Regions from separate parts of the Vibrio sp. QJM3NY_26 genome, predicted to be linked through region 2. Evidence: predicted binding sites of a transcription regulator. Region 2 holds the regulator's gene; each other region holds the start of a gene.

Region 1 (4,223 bases), 1.3 Mb from region 2:
TGTGGGCAGCACGCTTTTATAAAACTCGTTCAATTGCTCGCAACATGGTCGATGGTGGTAAAGTCCACTATAATGGTCAGCGCAGCAAACCCAGCAAAATCGTAGAACTTGGGGCAGTGATTACCCTGCGCCAAGGGAATGAAGAAAAGACGGTCACCATAGAGAAAATATCCGCACACCGCGGCGGAGCGCCAGTCGCTCAAACCCTCTATGAAGAAACCACCGAAAGCTTGGCAAAAAGAGAAGAGTTTGCACAACAACGCAAGCTAAATGCTCATAGCCCAGCACCAGAACGTCGTCCAGATAAAAAGCAACGTCGTGACATCATCAAGTTCAAGACTCAATAAGCTAGAAGGAATAGCCAAATGGCAGACCCAATGTCTACAAGTAATGTTTTAAATCGCTACCTATTTGAAGACCTATCAGTACGTGGTGAATTGGTACAGATGGACGAAGCGTACCAACAGATTATTTCTAGCAAGGAATACCCAGCGCCAGTACAAAAGCTGTTGGGTGAGCTACTGGTTTCAACGACGCTGCTAACGGCGACCCTAAAGTTTGAAGGCTCTATCACGATGCAACTGCAAGGTGATGGCCCAGTAACTCTAGCTGTTATTAATGGCGATAACGATCAGAAGATTCGTGGTGTTGCGCGCTTTGACGGTGATATTGCTGACGACGCTGGCCTGCACGACCTTATAGGTAAAGGCCACCTAGTGATCACTATCGATCCTAAAAAAGGTGAGCGTTACCAAGGTATCGTTGGTCTTGAAGGCGAAACACTTGCTGACGTTCTTGAAGGTTACTTTGCTAACTCAGAACAGCTTAAGACTCGTCTGTGGCTACGTACGGGTGAATATGAAGGCAAAGCACACGCTGCGGGTATGTTGCTGCAGGTTATGCCAGACGGTACTGGTACGCCAGATGACTTCGAGCACCTAGAGCAGTTAACTGACACGGTTAAAAACGAAGAACTATTCTCTCTAGAAGCGAATGATTTGTTATACCTCCTATATAACCAAGAGAAGGTTCAGGTATTTACCCCTCAACCTGTCGAGTTCTTCTGTGGTTGTTCTCGTGAACGCAGTGGTGCGGCTATCATTACTGTTGCTCAAGAGGAGATCTACGACATCCTGAGTACGGAAGGTAGTGTTGCTCTTCACTGTGATTACTGTGGCACAAACTACTCGTTCGATAAGGGCGACGTTGATGCACTGTACGCAGAAGCAGCAGATAAAGGCGACAATACGGTTCATTAATTTACAGCGTACCAAAAACACGTAATTTACCCCAAAAAGGTCAGCACTAAGCTGGCCTTTTTTGTGATCAAAATAGCGCAAAGCCCGTAACATCTCGTAATAAAATCACCGCTTAATTTTAATCAATTAATAATGTTCTCGCCTCTAGCGCAAAGGTTTGCGTACAGGATAGACTAGTTGGGCCAATATGTGACGAGGCGCTTAAAACCCCATGGTTAATATGGATATTTTTTGAGCTGTATCCCTGTTTCCCCCGAGTCTCGTTGCTAGCATGGTGAGCAGATAACAATAAAAAATTAATACAAAATCCCTACAAAATATCCTACAAGGAGCACCTATGACCGTTATGGAACATACAAAGGCTGCACAAATTGATCTAACTAAGCACGGACTGACTGGCGTTACTGAAGTTCTTCGTAATCCTAGCTACGAGCAGTTATTCGTTGAAGAAACACTGCCAGGTTTGGAAGGCTACGAAAAAGGCGTAGTAACGGAACTAGGCTCTGTTGCGGTTGACACTGGTATCTTTACTGGACGCTCACCAAAAGATAAGTACATTGTTAAAGATGACACTACGCGCGATACCATGTGGTGGTCAGATCAAGGCAAAAATGACAACAAACCGATTACAACTGAAGTTTGGAGTGAGCTGAAAGAGCTTGTGACAACTCAGCTATCTGGCAAGCGCCTGTTTGTCATCGACGGTTATTGTGGTGCTAACCCAGATACGCGTTTAAGTGTGCGTATTATTACTGAAGTAGCGTGGCAAGCGCACTTCGTTAAGAACATGTTCATTCGTCCAACTGACGAAGAGCTAGCAACGTTCGAACCTGATTTCGTGGTAATGAACGGTGCTAAAACAACCAACCCTAACTGGGAAAAGCAGGGTCTAAACTCTGAAAACTTCGTTGCTTTTAACCTAACAGAGCGCGTTCAAATCATCGGTGGTACTTGGTACGGCGGTGAGATGAAGAAAGGCATGTTCGCAATGATGAACTACCTGCTTCCTCTGCAAGGCATTGCTTCAATGCACTGTAGTGCAAACGTTGGCGAGAAAGGCGATGTAGCCATCTTCTTCGGCCTGTCTGGTACAGGTAAAACAACCCTATCAACCGATCCTAAGCGTGAGCTAATCGGTGATGATGAGCACGGTTGGGATGACGATGGTATCTTCAACTTCGAAGGTGGTTGTTACGCGAAGACGATTCGTCTATCTAAAGAAGCAGAACCAGAAATCTACAATGCAATCCGTCGCGATGCACTGCTAGAAAACGTAACGGTTCGTGGTGATGGTTCTATCGATTTCGATGACGGTTCAAAAACAGAGAACACTCGTGTTTCTTACCCGATTCACCACATCGACAACATTGTTAAGCCAGTATCAAAAGCAGGTCACGCTCAAAAAGTTATCTTCCTAACAGCGGATGCGTTTGGTGTGCTACCACCAGTATCTAAGCTGACTCCGGAGCAAACTAAGTACCACTTCCTATCTGGCTTCACAGCTAAGCTAGCAGGTACAGAGCGCGGTATTACTGAACCAACACCAACGTTCTCTGCGGCATTTGGTGCGGCATTCTTAACTCTTCACCCAACTCAGTACGCTGAAGTGCTTGTGAAGCGTATGGAAGCGGCTGGCGCTGAAGCTTACCTAGTGAACACAGGTTGGAATGGCACAGGCAAACGTATCTCAATCCAAGATACTCGTGGCATCATCGACGCTATCCTAGATGGCTCAATCGACCAAGCTGAAACTAAGGTTATCCCTATGTTTAACCTAGAAGTACCGCTAGCGTTGCACGATGTTGACCCAGCGATTCTTGACCCACGTGATACTTACACTGACCCACTACAATGGGAAAGCAAAGCGAAAGATCTAGCAGAGCGCTTCATCAACAACTTTGATAAGTACACAGACAATGCTGAAGGTAAGTCACTGGTTGCGGCAGGTCCTCAACTAGACTAACCCAACATCTGCTCGGGCCAAGCCAAAAGCGAACGCCCAATTTAAAGTGATATTTTTGTAGCAAGCCCCTCTTTTGAGGGGCTTTTTTGTTGCTGCTTGCCCCTTTTTGTTCCACTCTGTTTTGAGACTATTGAAATTTAAGGCTTTCAGGGAATGAAAAAGGTATTCATGGTGATTGGCATTGTGGTGGCCATCATCGTTGCGACTATCGCAGCGTTGTTATTAAGCCTACAAACTCAATACCGATCGGATGTTGCTAACTTTTTTATCAAGCATACGCTTGAACAACCTGTACTCATTGAAGACGTTGAGTATCAGGCGCCTTATCACATTACCTTGATGGGCATTACCCAAAGCCAACCTGATAAACAAAAACCTCTCTATATCGACAAGATCGATCTTTGGTTCAGTCCCAGCTCGATTACAGAAGCTAAGCTGGTCTTGGACTCCGTCTTGATCAGTGGCCTACAGTTGGAGATAAGCGATCTAGAGACATTCACGCCGTTATTCACCCAACCAAACATCAAGCTCCATCAGCTAGCCATCAATAATCTCGATTTTTCGACCCTAGACTTTAATGCGCGAGGCATCGACCTCCAGATCTCCGATCCAACATGGGATGACAACAACGCATTGTTGCCTTATGGCAAAATCCAACTCTCAGCCACGCAGCTGTATTGGCAAGGAGAAGCCTTCGATAACCTGTTGTTTGACCTAGACTTAAAACCTAGCGACAGCACGCTTTATGGCGCTTCATTTGACTGGCGCGGTGCCAAGATTTCAGGACAAGCAGAGCAGTATCAGCAAGATTGGTCGTTGGTGAATGTGACCGTCGATGGCTTACGACTCAATCAGAAACAGACCCAAAGCCTACTAAGCAAAGAGTGGGATGTAGCCGGTATTCAGATCAATCACATCAATAGCTTAGATATTCTGCGCAGCGACGTGGAATGGCAAGATGGTCACCTCGCAGCTTTTGATGCCTCACTGGAAAATATCCA
Region 2 (4,223 bases):
AAATTTATTCATCAACCATTTAGCAATGATTGGGAATACACCCAGTAAGGCAAATGACAATAGTACTGAAGGGGACACGATACCCGAAAGTGAATCAATTTCCGCGAGTTGAGTACCAGCATTCAAGAAAACGGCAGTACCCGGTAACATTCCTATTTGACTTGTAATGTAATAGCGACTCACAGACATCGGTGTTAGACCCATCAACAGATTGATAAGGAAAAATGGGAATACAGGAATCAGACGCAGAGAAAACAAGTAAAATGCTCCGTCTTTTTCAACGCCCTTGTTAATCGTTGCTAATTTGTCACCAAATTTGGTTTGGATCCAGTCACGTAAAAGGTAGCGGCTACTTAGAAATGCGAGGGTTGCACCAATGGCACTGGCGAAAGAGACCAGCAGCAAACTATTCCAGAAACCAAATAGCGCAGCTCCTAACAGGGTCACAACAGCAGCACCAGGAATTGAGAAAGCAGTAATCATTACATACGCGACAAAATAGATAGCAGCGGCAGCAATGAAGTTGCTATCAATGTAGTCATTTAAAACGGCTTGTTGGGCCTTGGCATTTTCAAGCGTTAGGTATTGGCCGAAATTGACGCCTAACAAGACGATGGTTACGACCAACACAATACCCAATATCATTTTCTTACTCATTGATACTTCCTCTAAATTTTCAATGTATACCATTAGTATAGACAGACAGGCAAAGCATAGATTAACTTTCAGCAGATATAAAAAAAGCCGCAGTAAATGCGGCTTAGTTATGTATATAGTTTTTCACTTACAATGTTAATTGACGCGATTGATAAGCTCTTCACGACGCTGCTGCGGTATAACAGACCAATGTGTGCCATTGATCGCGCCTTCTAGCGCCCAAAGTAGTTCAATACTGACAGAAGACGCATGTGATTCTTTGATGGCGTTAAATGCGTTTACAGAGCCAGATTCATATAAACGTTCTACGGAATCGATCCCTGCTTTTTTCAACATACGCTCAGTGGCGAGTCGAAGGTTGGGCAGATCTTTGAGTCGAGTAGGCTTAGCTGAAGATTGCTCAGCTTTTTCTTCTTTAGCAAAACCCAGAGACGTCGTTGCAAGCTGCAAGATTTTCTCTTGGTCTTGCCACAGGCCTTCGGGTAAAGCGAAATATTTAGTAACGACAGGGAAACCACGTTTTTTGTAGACGTACGGTTGAAAGCCTTGTTGTTCGAACTGTTTCGTTGTGCATTTGTCTGCTCGTATGTGCAGCTGGTCATTTACAACCAGAGCAAACATAGTGTCATCAGCAAAAAGACCGAAGCCACCAAACATCGAGCGTGATTTTATTTTTCCTAGGGATTCAAATAATTTCATTGAATCCTTTAGTATCGGTTTATCCATGTTATTTATCTCGGTGTATTTGAACTACGCCACCAAATAAGCAGGTCCGAGAGATTAGCAAAATGTTGCAATTAAATTGTCAATTAGCCGTAAATTACTAAATTATTAGTAGTTACTGCATTTTGCCATCGGTAACCCCGCTACCATACCAACGAGTGGTTTAGGCCGGAAGCTTTGCGTCTCACTCTTTCAAGTGATTTGCCCTGTGCGTGACTGATTGAATAGAATAAAGTTTTTGTTGAATGAGGCTCACACTTGTTATTTCAAAATGTGATATTGCTTCAATTAATGATCTTTCCAGTATGATACCAGGTTCATTCATGTTGTTGATAAAAAAAGCGCACCTAAAGGTGCGCTTAATTATATTAAACTGAATTTATCAATTAATTTAACGTTTTAACTGTGCTTCGCTCAACAATTTCAGGGTGCATTTCGAACACACGCTTTTCATGGTCTTTATCTTTAATGCGTTCTAACAAAATTTCGAAAGCGTTCTTACCAACACGACGTTTGGGTTGGTGAACCGTTGTTAACGGTGGAGAGAAGTATTCAGCCAACTCGATGTTGTCATAGCCGATCACTGAAATATCTTCAGGGATACGAATTCCTTTCTCTTGCAATCTGCTCATTAGGCCGAGTGCCATTGTGTCGTTAAAACAGAATACGGCCGTTGGGCGATCTACCATCTTAATGATTTTCTCTGCAGCAAGAACCGCAGTATCACACTCGAAGTTACCTTCAATGATCATGTTATCATCGGTAGCAATCTTAGCTTCGTTGAGTGCGCGTTTGTAACCCGCGATGCGTTCAACACATGCCGCTTTGTCTAAGTGGCCACTTAAACAAGCAATCTTGGAGTGACCGTGCTCAATGAGGTATTTGGTCGCTAGGTAACCACCTTCCTCAGAGTTGTCGATGATCTTATCTGCTTGAGAACTCTCAGGGCCCCAATCCATAATCACTTTAGGAATGTCAGCGTGACGGTCTAACATGCCTCTTAGCTCTTCAGTTAGGTCAGAACACATAACTAAGATGCCATCTACACGTTTCTCTGCAAGCATTCGAATGTAGTCACGTTGCTTCTCATAGATACCGCCCGTATTACACAGAATCAAAGTGTAACCTTGACGGTAGCAGTAGCTTTCAACACCATCGATAACTTCAGAGAAGAATAGGTTAGTTGATTGAGTAACTAGCATGCCGATAGTGCGGGTTGTATTGCACTTCAAACTACGAGCAACGGCACTTGGTGCATAGTTCAGTTCGTCTACGGCTTTATTTACTTTTTCTTGCGTCGCTTCTGCAACAAAGCGAGTTTTGTTGATTACGTGAGAAACGGTTGTTGTTGATACGCCTGCTAAGCGAGCGACATCTTTTATAGTGGCCATGGTTTTATCCTATTAGAAGCTACTTTCCCAAAGTACGGAATGAAGTAGCCGTTAAGCTACCTAACTAAGAGCTTAAATTTGTAGGGCTCTTTGGGTACTAAAGTGCTAAAAAACAAAAAACCGCTATTGAGCGGCTTGTCTTAACACCGAAATGCTCAAAACTATAATAAGCATAGCATTTCGTGAATGTTTCATATTTTATCGTTTGCGGTCACAATTTTAGACTGACTAGAAATTACTCGCAATAAAATTCACCCGGAAATCCGGGTGAATTGTCACATTCTTCTGAATTTATTTAACGAGTCATCCAATAAGCTTATTCACCAGCGAGGTATTGGGTGTCCAATTTACAGAATGCAAGTAGCAGAGATGAGACTGATGCGTAGAAACCGAATTCGTCAACGTCATGACATTTAACGTTGAACTTTGGTACCCAAGTAAGAAGTTGTTGCTCGATAAATTGCTGTTGAACAATGAACGATTTCTCTAGCTCTTCTTCAAGTTCCGTTTCATTAGAACGGATGATCAAGTTGCCAAGGAAGTCGAGTGCGATAGCGATGTGGTCAGCTGGTTCTTTTAGGTCTTGGTTCACCACTAAGTTGTGCTTGGCCATGATCTCTTCCATATCTTTTGCTGGCTTATCATTCAAAAGGCCAGTCTCACCGATATACATAGAAGCGTAAGGAAGTGCGCCATGCTTATCTGTTTTTAAGAATAAGTCACAGAAGTCAGCAGACAATTCTAGTTGAGCATCCTCACGCGTTTGTAGGCGGTTTAGCGCATCCACTAGGCTATCGATCGCCGGCTTTAGTGTTTCATTTTCGCCTAAACCAGTTAGGAAAGAACGAATTTCAACAGAGTGGTAGTGATCGAGTTCTTCTTGAGTGAGCTCTTTAGCGAATAAGCTTGATAGCCACCAGTATATTTCTGCTCTTTGCTCGTTGAACGCTTTCGTATCTTTCATTTCTTAGATCCTGATTTAGTCTTGTGGTGTTACTTATATGCATCTTGAAGTTACTTGTGCAAAGCACACCAAGGCTGAATAACAAGGTTATTTGCGAAACGCAAAGTTACTCGTTAGTAGTAATGCCTATATTGAATTGCGATGGACGATAAATAGCAAGGTTTAAGATTGTCTTGTATCAAAAAAGATCCATGTTTCTGGCTTTTATCTTGTGTACCACTAGAATTGTTACGAGTTATGAATAGAATAGTCACTGAAACTATTAAATAAGAAAAGTGGTGTAGATGAGCTATCACGTATTAGTCGTAGAAGATGATGTGGTAACCCGCAGTAAACTGGTCGGATACTTCCAGAACGAAGGTTACACAGTAAGCGAAGCGGAAAGCGGCGCTCAAATGAGAAACGTGTTAGAAGATAATAACGTTGACCTCATTATGCTGGACATCAACTTACCAGGCGAAGATGGATTGATGCTAACTCGCGAATTA
Region 3 (4,223 bases), 700 kb from region 2:
ATTTTGAGATGCTTTACGTGATGCGATGTTTGCTGGGTTAGCTTGAAGGTCAGCAATGATTGCGTTTGCTTTCTCTTCCCATTCAGCTGGAAGCTCGCCGTTAGTACGACGTTTAAATTCTGCTGCTAGCTCTGGGTGAGCCGCTGCGTATGCGTCAAACTTAGCATTCCAAGCCGCTTCTTTCGCTGCGCCCGCTTCTTTCGCATTCCACTCAGCTGCGATATCAGCTGGAATTTCGAAAGGACCGTGTTCCCAACCAAGTGCCGCTTTAGTTGCTGTGATTTCATCAGCGCCTAGTGGAGCACCGTGACAGTCGTGCGTACCCGCTTTGTTTGGAGAACCAAAACCGATAATAGTTTTAGTACAGATAAGCGTTGGACGAGGATCCGCTTTAGCTGCTTCGATAGCCGCGTTGATAGCATCAGAGTCGTGACCATCAACGGCCGGGATTACGTGCCAGCCGTAAGCTTCAAAACGCTTAGGTGTATCGTCAGAGAACCAACCTTCAACTTCGCCATCGATAGAGATGCCGTTGTCATCCCAGAAAGCAACCAGCTTACCAAGACCTAGCGTACCTGCTAAAGAACATGCTTCGTGAGAGATACCTTCCATCAGACAACCATCACCCATGAATGCATAAGTGAAGTGATCGACGATGTCGTGGCCTTCTTTGTTGAACTGTGCAGCCAATGCTTTCTCAGCCATCGCCATACCAACAGCGTTAGTGATGCCTTGACCTAGAGGACCAGTCGTTGTTTCGATACCAGGAGCGTAACCGTACTCTGGGTGACCAGGAGTCTTAGAGTGCAGTTGACGGAAGTTCTTAAGGTCTTCAATTGAAAGCTCGTAACCTGCAAGATGAAGCAGAGAGTAAATCAACATTGAACCATGCCCGTTAGACAGAATAAAACGGTCGCGGTCAGCCCACTCTGGGTTTGCTGGGTTGTGGTTCAAGTGACCACGCCAAAGAACTTCAGCGATGTCAGCCATACCCATAGGTGCGCCAGGGTGGCCTGAATTTGCTTGTTGAACGCCATCCATGCTAAGTGCGCGAATTGCATTGGCTAGATCTTTACGAGAAGGCATGTCTGCTCCTGAGTACATAAGCGATTTAAAAAATAGATTGATGCTAAAGTTTTCATTTTTATTAGCGCGGGTATTCTCTCAAACGACTTTAGCGACTGCAAACGTTTTACTGGCATTTTAACGGTCACTTTTCGCAATTTTCGAACATTTACATCACTTAGCAATGTGTTATCTCGACCGATACGCAAACGATTAGTTATGACATATCATAAAAAAGAGCTTGTAATTCGACCGCTGGAATTTAGAATAGCCGTCTAGATGTAGAAACACCTACAAAATATACTGTATTTAATGGCGGCGCTTCCTAGCTTGCGACGCCTAAAATTATTTGCATTTAACTATTTGCAACTAAAAACTAAACTAAAAGTGGAGCTCTCATGGCTAAGCACCTATTCACTTCTGAATCTGTTTCAGAAGGCCATCCAGATAAAATTGCAGACCAAATCTCTGATGCTGTTCTTGATGCCATCTTGGAACAAGATCCAAAAGCACGTGTTGCTTGTGAGACTTACGTAAAAACCGGCATGGTTATGGTTGGCGGTGAAGTAACAACGTCTGCATGGGTTGATATCGAAGAAATCACTCGTGAAACAGTTCGTGAAATTGGTTACGTTCATTCTGATATGGGCTTTGACGCAGACTCTTGTGCTGTACTAAACACCATTGGTAAGCAGTCTCCAGACATCAACCAAGGTGTTGATAAAGCCGATCCTAAAGATCAAGGCGCAGGCGACCAAGGTATCATGTTTGGTTACGCGACTAACGAAACACCAATCCTAATGCCAGCTCCAATTACTTACTCTCACCTTCTTGTTAAGAAGCAAGCTGAAGTACGTAAGAGCGGCAAGCTTGACTTCCTTCGTCCAGATGCGAAATCTCAAGTTACGTTCCAATACGACCAAGGTAAGATTGTTGGTATCGACGCAGTTGTTCTTTCAACTCAACACTGTGATTCAGTAACAACACCTGACCTACGTGAAGCGGTAATGGAAGAGATCATCAAGCCAGTACTTCCTGCTGAATGGATCAATAAAGACACTAACTTCTTCATCAACCCAACCGGCCGTTTCGTAATCGGTGGCCCAATGGGTGACTGTGGTCTAACAGGTCGTAAGATCATCGTTGATACCTACGGCGGCGCAGCTCGTCACGGTGGCGGTGCATTCTCTGGTAAAGATCCATCAAAAGTTGACCGTTCTGCAGCTTACGCAGCGCGTTACGTTGCGAAAAACATCGTTGCTGCTGGCATGGCTGACCGTTGTGAGATTCAACTGTCTTACGCTATCGGTGTTGCAGATCCAACATCTATCATGGTTGAAACGTTTGGTACTGAGAAAGTAGCTCACGAGATCATCATTGAAGCTGTTCGTCAAAACTTCGACCTACGTCCATACGGTCTTCAAGAAATGCTGAACCTTCTTCAGCCTATCTACAAAAAGACGGCTGCATACGGTCACTTCGGTCGCGAAGAGTTCCCTTGGGAAGCGACGGACAAAGCAGCAATCCTTGCGGACTTCGCTGGCCTAAAATAATTTAGCCACTGCGATTTGTTTCTTTAAAGCCCTTACTTCTTAGTAAGGGCTTTATTTTTATGCACTTACCAAACCTTCCCCTGCTAGAACACCCTGTCCAAGTCTTCTTTACCGTTAACCACTTAGTATAAAAATCCGCTGATAATTTGTGTTTTCTAGCTCTACTGACAATAGTTAAGGTAACTCCTAGGCGATCAAGCTCACATTTAACTCAAATTAATTCAGTCTGATAACGCTCGTTAAATGTACGCAAGAACAATAACTGGGATGACAAAGAGCAGTTTAGCTCAACACCATAACGCTCTCGTAAGCGATACTTCAGAGCCTTGTGGAATTATAACTAGGACGTTATTTAACTAGGGGGATCTATGCCTCGTACCGTGCACCCATCCGAACTAAACGATAAGAAACACAAGGTCAGCGATCAGGATTACGCTCGCACCATTCCTTGTAACCAAGTAAGCATATCCGCCCCATTCCACTGGTTATCGCTTGCACTGCATGACTTAGTGAAAATGCCAATAATCAGCGCGTTTTACGGATTGTGTTTCATGGCTGCGGCCATCGCCATCGTGCAACTAGTCCAATGGCAAGGAACACACCTAGTCGTCATGCCAAGCTTGATAGTCTATATGTTGATAGGACCCTTTCTTGCTCTAGGCCTATATGACGCAAGCTGGGAAAGAGAGAAAGGACATTCCCCAAGTTTGTTCCACTCAATGAAAGCAATTACTCGCAACTCCACCCACCAATGGGCCTTTGCGATTGTGTTAATGGTTGCAATGATCTTTTGGATGCGGATTGCTGCGTTATTGCATGCGCTCTACCCTTCCGTACAAGGAGCACCATTAAGCGAGTTTGCACCATTCCTGATTACGGGTTCAGTGATTGGGTTGGTTATCGCTAGCCTGATATTTAGCATCTCAGCATTTTCGATTCCATTAATGATGGAAAGACGTGTAGATGTAATGAGTGCCATTTTTACTAGCTTCAACGCTGTTAAATCAAACATCCCTGCGATGGTCGTTTGGGCTGGTATCATTGGTACAGGTATCTTAGTCGGCTTCGCGACCTACGGTGTCGGTATGATTGTAACGATGCCATTACTTGGTTACGGAACATGGCATGCTTACCACGAAGTCATCAAAAAGAAACATCACGCTTAAATCGTTTCACGATCGATGAGCAATGTTATGATGAGGCCTTAGTTTAAACGCTGAGGCTTTTTTTGGAGTTAACAACGCTTGTCTTACACCCCGCAACAACATCGAGTAAATAAGAAACTGGGCGAATGCCTAGCTATTGCTAATCAACACTTTTCTCGTGAATTTCCATGCCCAACCGTCACTTACAAGTTAAGAGGAAAGGCAGCGGGAAAAGCCTACCTCCAGTTAAACGAGATAAAACTCAACCAAGTGCTATTCAGCGAAAATGAAGACGCCTTTATTAACGAAGTCGTGCCTCATGAACTCGCACATCTGATCACACATCAGGTCTTCGGACGAGTTAGGCCTCACGGCAATGAGTGGAAATACGTGATGGAAAAGGTATTCAATGTACCGGCCAGAACGACCCACAGCTTGGAAATCACCTCAGTGCAGGGCA
Region 4 (4,223 bases), 440 kb from region 2:
AAAGCTACGCGGCTTCACGCGCTTAATTATTTAGTCACAAGTAGCAGTGACAAAGATTAGATACAAAAACAGGTACTCATTGAGTACCTGTTTTATTTTGTTCTTAATAAACGGTGTTTACTGAAAAGTGCTATTTATTGAAGAGCCCATTTATTGGAAAACACCATTTACTGAAAAACACATAGCTAATCGATTTATGCTTTTTCTGGGATCGCAGCAAGTAATGCAACCATTTGGTTCCAGAACAATTCAACAGTATCGATCTTCACTTTCTCATCAGGAGAGTGTGGGAACTTGATCGTTGGGCCGAAAGAAACCATATCCATATTCGGGTAAGGTTCTTTGAATAGACCACATTCAAGACCAGCATGGATAACCATGATGTTTGGCTTGTGACCGTAGATACCTTCGTACATGTCTCGGAAGATATGCATGATTTCTGAATCAGCGTCTGGTTTCCAACCTGGGTAAGCACCAGAGAACGCGATGTTAGCCCCTGCTAGTTCAGCAACAGAATGAAGCATGCTTTCTACTTGGCTACGGCCAGAGTCGATAAGAGAACGGATCAAGCAAAGTACTGTGATTGAATCTTCTTCCGTTGTGATAACACCTACGTTTAGAGATGTTTCAACAACACCTTCAATCTCGTCACTCATACGAATCACGCCGTTTGGACATGCGTTAAGTGCTGCGATAAAGCGAGCTTGGTCTGCTGACGCTAGTGCGCCCATTTCTACAGAAGCTTCTTCATTGAAAGTCACGATGCTGTCTTCTACTTTACCTAGCTCTGTTGAAAGCAGCTCTGTGTAGTAGTTGTATAGTGAAGCCAGTTTTTCTTGGTTTGCCGCAGGAACAGCAACCGTTACGAAACCTTCACGAGGAATTGCGTTACGAAGGCTACCACCTTTGAATTCGACGATGCGAAGGTCTAGCTCTTTTGCGTGACCCGCTAGGAAGCGAGCAATCAGTTTGTTTGCGTTTGCACGACCGGTGTGGATGTCACAACCAGAGTGACCGCCTTTTAGGCCTTTTAGCGTTAGCTTGCGTGTTACGAAGTCAGCTGGAATCGCATTACGTGCAATTTCAAATGTCATTGCACCGTCGATACCGCCCGCACAACCCATGTACACTTCGCCTTCTTGCTCTGAGTCAGTATTAAGAAGGATATCGCCTTCTAACCAACCGGCTTCAAGACCGAACGCGCCAGTCATGCCTGCTTCTTCATCTACAGTGAGTAGAACTTCGATAGGGCCGTGTTGGATTTCGTTTGAAGCAAGAACCGCTAGGCAAGAAGCCATGCCCATGCCGTTATCAGCACCAAGCGTTGTGCCTTTTGCTGTAACCCATTCGCCATCGATGTATGGCTGGATTGGATCTTTTGTAAAGTCGTGATCAGTGTCTTCGTTCTTTTGTGGAACCATATCGATGTGAGCTTGTAGCACGACACCTTTTTTGTTTTCCATACCCGGCGTTGCTGGCTTTTTGATGAATACGTTGCCTGTTGGGTCGCGACGTACATCTAGGCCTTGCTCTGTTGCCCACGCAATAATGTATTGAGCAAGCTCCTCTTCATGTTTTGAAGGGTGCGGGATTGAACAAATTTTATCGAAAAACTGCCAAATAGGGGCAGGGGACAATTTACTGATCTCAGAATGGAATTCAGACACGGATGACTCCTTTTTTATTTGATAACCATATATTTAGGGTTTCTATAGGTAAAAACTTAGAATAAAAATCTAAAATATGGGTCTGTTTTGATGGCAACAGCATACCACTTGAGCGTTTTGACGAGTAGCGGTTATAAACCTCAAATACCTCAAATTTTGAAAGCGGTCTTGTCCATCTGATCATAATTAAGAGACTTGATGCTTATAAATGGCGTAAGCAAACGTTTGTTTAATTCTATTGTGTAATTTAATTACATAAATAAGTTTTCAAAATAACCAAAATTGACCAAAAGTGTGACGTGTAGCAAAAAATACTTGTAATCTTTTTTCTTTAGAGTATATTAATAACCAACTTCTGAGATGAAGAGTAAATGCTCAAAGGATGAGTCCGTTTTATCGCCTCCAAGGAACCGAGAAATCAAATTCGTTTTTTATTGATTTATTAAGGTGATAGTTATGAAAGGTTTACCATCTGCAATGTTCTGGATTAACAGCTCTGTTTACACTAGCAACTTTGCATACCCTACAAGCTTTGGTTACTAATACCGTAAGCATGTAACTCGAACAGTTTTGTTCACCCCTATATATTGGAATTCTTTTACAGCCCTTTTGGTTGACAGATTCTACCGCCACTCAGTTTTGAGTGGCGTTTTTTTGCCTGCTACTTTCCCAAACCGCTTTCGCTTGTCACTTTCTTTGCTGTTCTTAGTGGTTATTTTTTAAACGCCAAAATATCAATTTGCGTCTTATTACTGATTCTGTTGAAAAATACACAACTCTTGTGGGTTTAAATTGAGAATATGATGGCTACATTCTCAATGGAAATAACCGATGGTTGAAAAAATAACCAAGTAATATTATCGCCTTTATTTTGATTAAACCATTGTTTTTAATCATTATTATTCTTGTTGCTTCTCGTTTTTAATCGCTTTGTTTCATACGGCATTCTGATAAATATCGATTAGAGCCTTAATTCTATCTGGAATTTGTTATTTGATAACTTTATAATCCACAGCCAATCGTTTACGCAACCGTTTACTTTTTACCCTTATAGGATTCGATAATGTTCGAAAAGCTATTCAAACTCAGTGAAAATGGCACCAATGTGCGCACTGAAATCATCGCAGGTCTAACAACCTTCCTAACAATGGCTTACATCATTTTTGTAAACCCAATGATTCTAGCTGATGCTGGTATGGACCATGGCGCTGTATTTGTAGCAACCTGTTTAGCGGCTGCTATTGGCTGTTTCATCATGGGCTTTGTTGCTAACTACCCAATTGCTCAAGCTCCAGGCATGGGTTTGAACGCATTCTTTACCTACGCTGTTGTAATGGGTATGGGTTATACATGGCAAGTTGCTCTGGCAGCGGTTTTCGTATCAGGCGTAATCTTCATCTTCTTAAGTATCTTTAAGATTCGTGAATGGATTATCAACTCGATCCCTATGTCTCTGCGTGTTGGTATCTCTGCTGGTATCGGCCTTTTCCTAGCGTTTATCGCGCTTAGCAATGCAGGCATCGTTGTTTCTAACCCAGCGACTAAAGTTTCACTGGGCGACATTACCGCGATTGCTCCTATTTTAGGCGCGCTTGGTTTCTTCATTACTATTGCTCTTGTTCACCGTGGTGTGAAAGGCGCAGTAATGATCGCGATTCTCGCTATCACAGCGATTGGTATTGCGATCGGTGACGTTCAATACGGCGGCATCATGTCGACACCACCGAGCCTTGCACCTACATTCATGCAGCTTGATTTCTCTGCTGTATTTGAAATCGGTATGATTTCAGTTGTATTCGCATTCTTGTTCGTCGATTTGTTCGATACAGCGGGTACTCTGGTTGGTGTTGCAACGAAAGCAAACCTAATCAAAGAAGACGGTAAACTACCGCGCTTGAACAAAGCACTGCTTGCTGACTCTACAGCAACATCTATTGGTGCATTGCTAGGTACATCAAACACAACTTCTTATGTTGAGAGTGTTGCGGGTGTTGCTGAAGGCGGTCGTACCGGTCTAACTGCTGTTGTTGTTGGTATCTTATTCCTACTGGCTCTTTTCTTCTCGCCACTTGCAGGTATGATTCCGGCTTACGCAACATCAGGTGCACTTTTCTATGTAGCAATTCTGATGATGTCTGGACTAGTTGGCATTGATTGGCGTGATCTTACGGAAGCCGCACCAGTCGTGGTAACATGTCTGCTTATGCCGCTGACGTACTCTATCGCTGAGGGTATCTCACTAGGTTTCATCGCTTACGCTGCAATTAAGCTGCTAAGTGGTAAAGGTCGCGACGTTTCACCTGCGGTATGGGTAATGTCCGTTATCTTTATTCTTAAATACATTTTCGCTTAATCGTCTAGATTTCTGCTTAATCGCTGAAGAGGCTATGTTTGAAATAGCCTCTAATAACATGACAAAATTATTAGGTTTTATACTATGAGCAACAAATTCATTATCACTTGGGACAACATGCAGACTTACTGCCGTCAACTTGCTGAAAAGCAAATGCCAGCAGAGCAGTGGAAAGGCATCTGGGCGGTAAGCCGTGGTGGTTT

Evidence for each region. Region 2 encodes PurR, which represses purine synthesis genes. Its sites were predicted from a motif close to TNANGNAAACGTTTNCNTNA; they were not measured.
Region 1: the regulator PurR is predicted to act here: its motif matches at 1,405-1,424, upstream of pckA (phosphoenolpyruvate carboxykinase (ATP)).
Region 3: the regulator PurR is predicted to act here: its motif matches at 1,267-1,286, upstream of metK (methionine adenosyltransferase).
Region 4: the regulator PurR is predicted to act here: its motif matches at 2,691-2,710, upstream of AC3CH4_RS11945 (NCS2 family permease).

The regions. Positions count from the first base shown of each region.
Region 1 covers NZ_CM173515.1:117,035-121,257, reverse strand. Annotated here, with positions in the region: gene hslR (ribosome-associated heat shock protein Hsp15) at 1-347, shown strand, start outside; gene hslO (Hsp33 family molecular chaperone HslO) at 366-1,259, shown strand; gene pckA (phosphoenolpyruvate carboxykinase (ATP)) at 1,597-3,222, shown strand; gene AC3CH4_RS00510 (AsmA family protein) at 3,376-4,223, shown strand, end outside.
Region 2 covers NZ_CM173515.1:2,271,429-2,275,651, reverse strand. Annotated here, with positions in the region: gene AC3CH4_RS09980 (TVP38/TMEM64 family protein) at 1-657, opposite strand, end outside; gene AC3CH4_RS09975 (TfoX/Sxy family DNA transformation protein) at 793-1,383, opposite strand; cyclic di-GMP riboswitch class I at 1,511-1,596, opposite strand; gene purR (HTH-type transcriptional repressor PurR) at 1,767-2,771, opposite strand; gene torD (molecular chaperone TorD) at 3,088-3,735, opposite strand; gene torR (two-component system response regulator TorR) at 4,020-4,223, shown strand, end outside.
Region 3 covers NZ_CM173515.1:2,974,814-2,979,036, forward strand. Annotated here, with positions in the region: gene tkt (transketolase) at 1-1,086, opposite strand, end outside; gene metK (methionine adenosyltransferase) at 1,464-2,618, shown strand; gene AC3CH4_RS13105 (DUF2189 domain-containing protein) at 2,987-3,784, shown strand; gene AC3CH4_RS13110 (SprT family zinc-dependent metalloprotease) at 3,863-4,223, shown strand, end outside.
Region 4 covers NZ_CM173515.1:2,706,803-2,711,025, reverse strand. Annotated here, with positions in the region: gene AC3CH4_RS11960 (DUF3332 family protein) at 1-26, shown strand, start outside; gene AC3CH4_RS11955 (aminoacyl-histidine dipeptidase) at 195-1,667, opposite strand; gene vcdP (small protein VcdP) at 2,124-2,210, shown strand; gene AC3CH4_RS11945 (NCS2 family permease) at 2,731-4,020, shown strand; gene gpt (xanthine phosphoribosyltransferase) at 4,105-4,223, shown strand, end outside.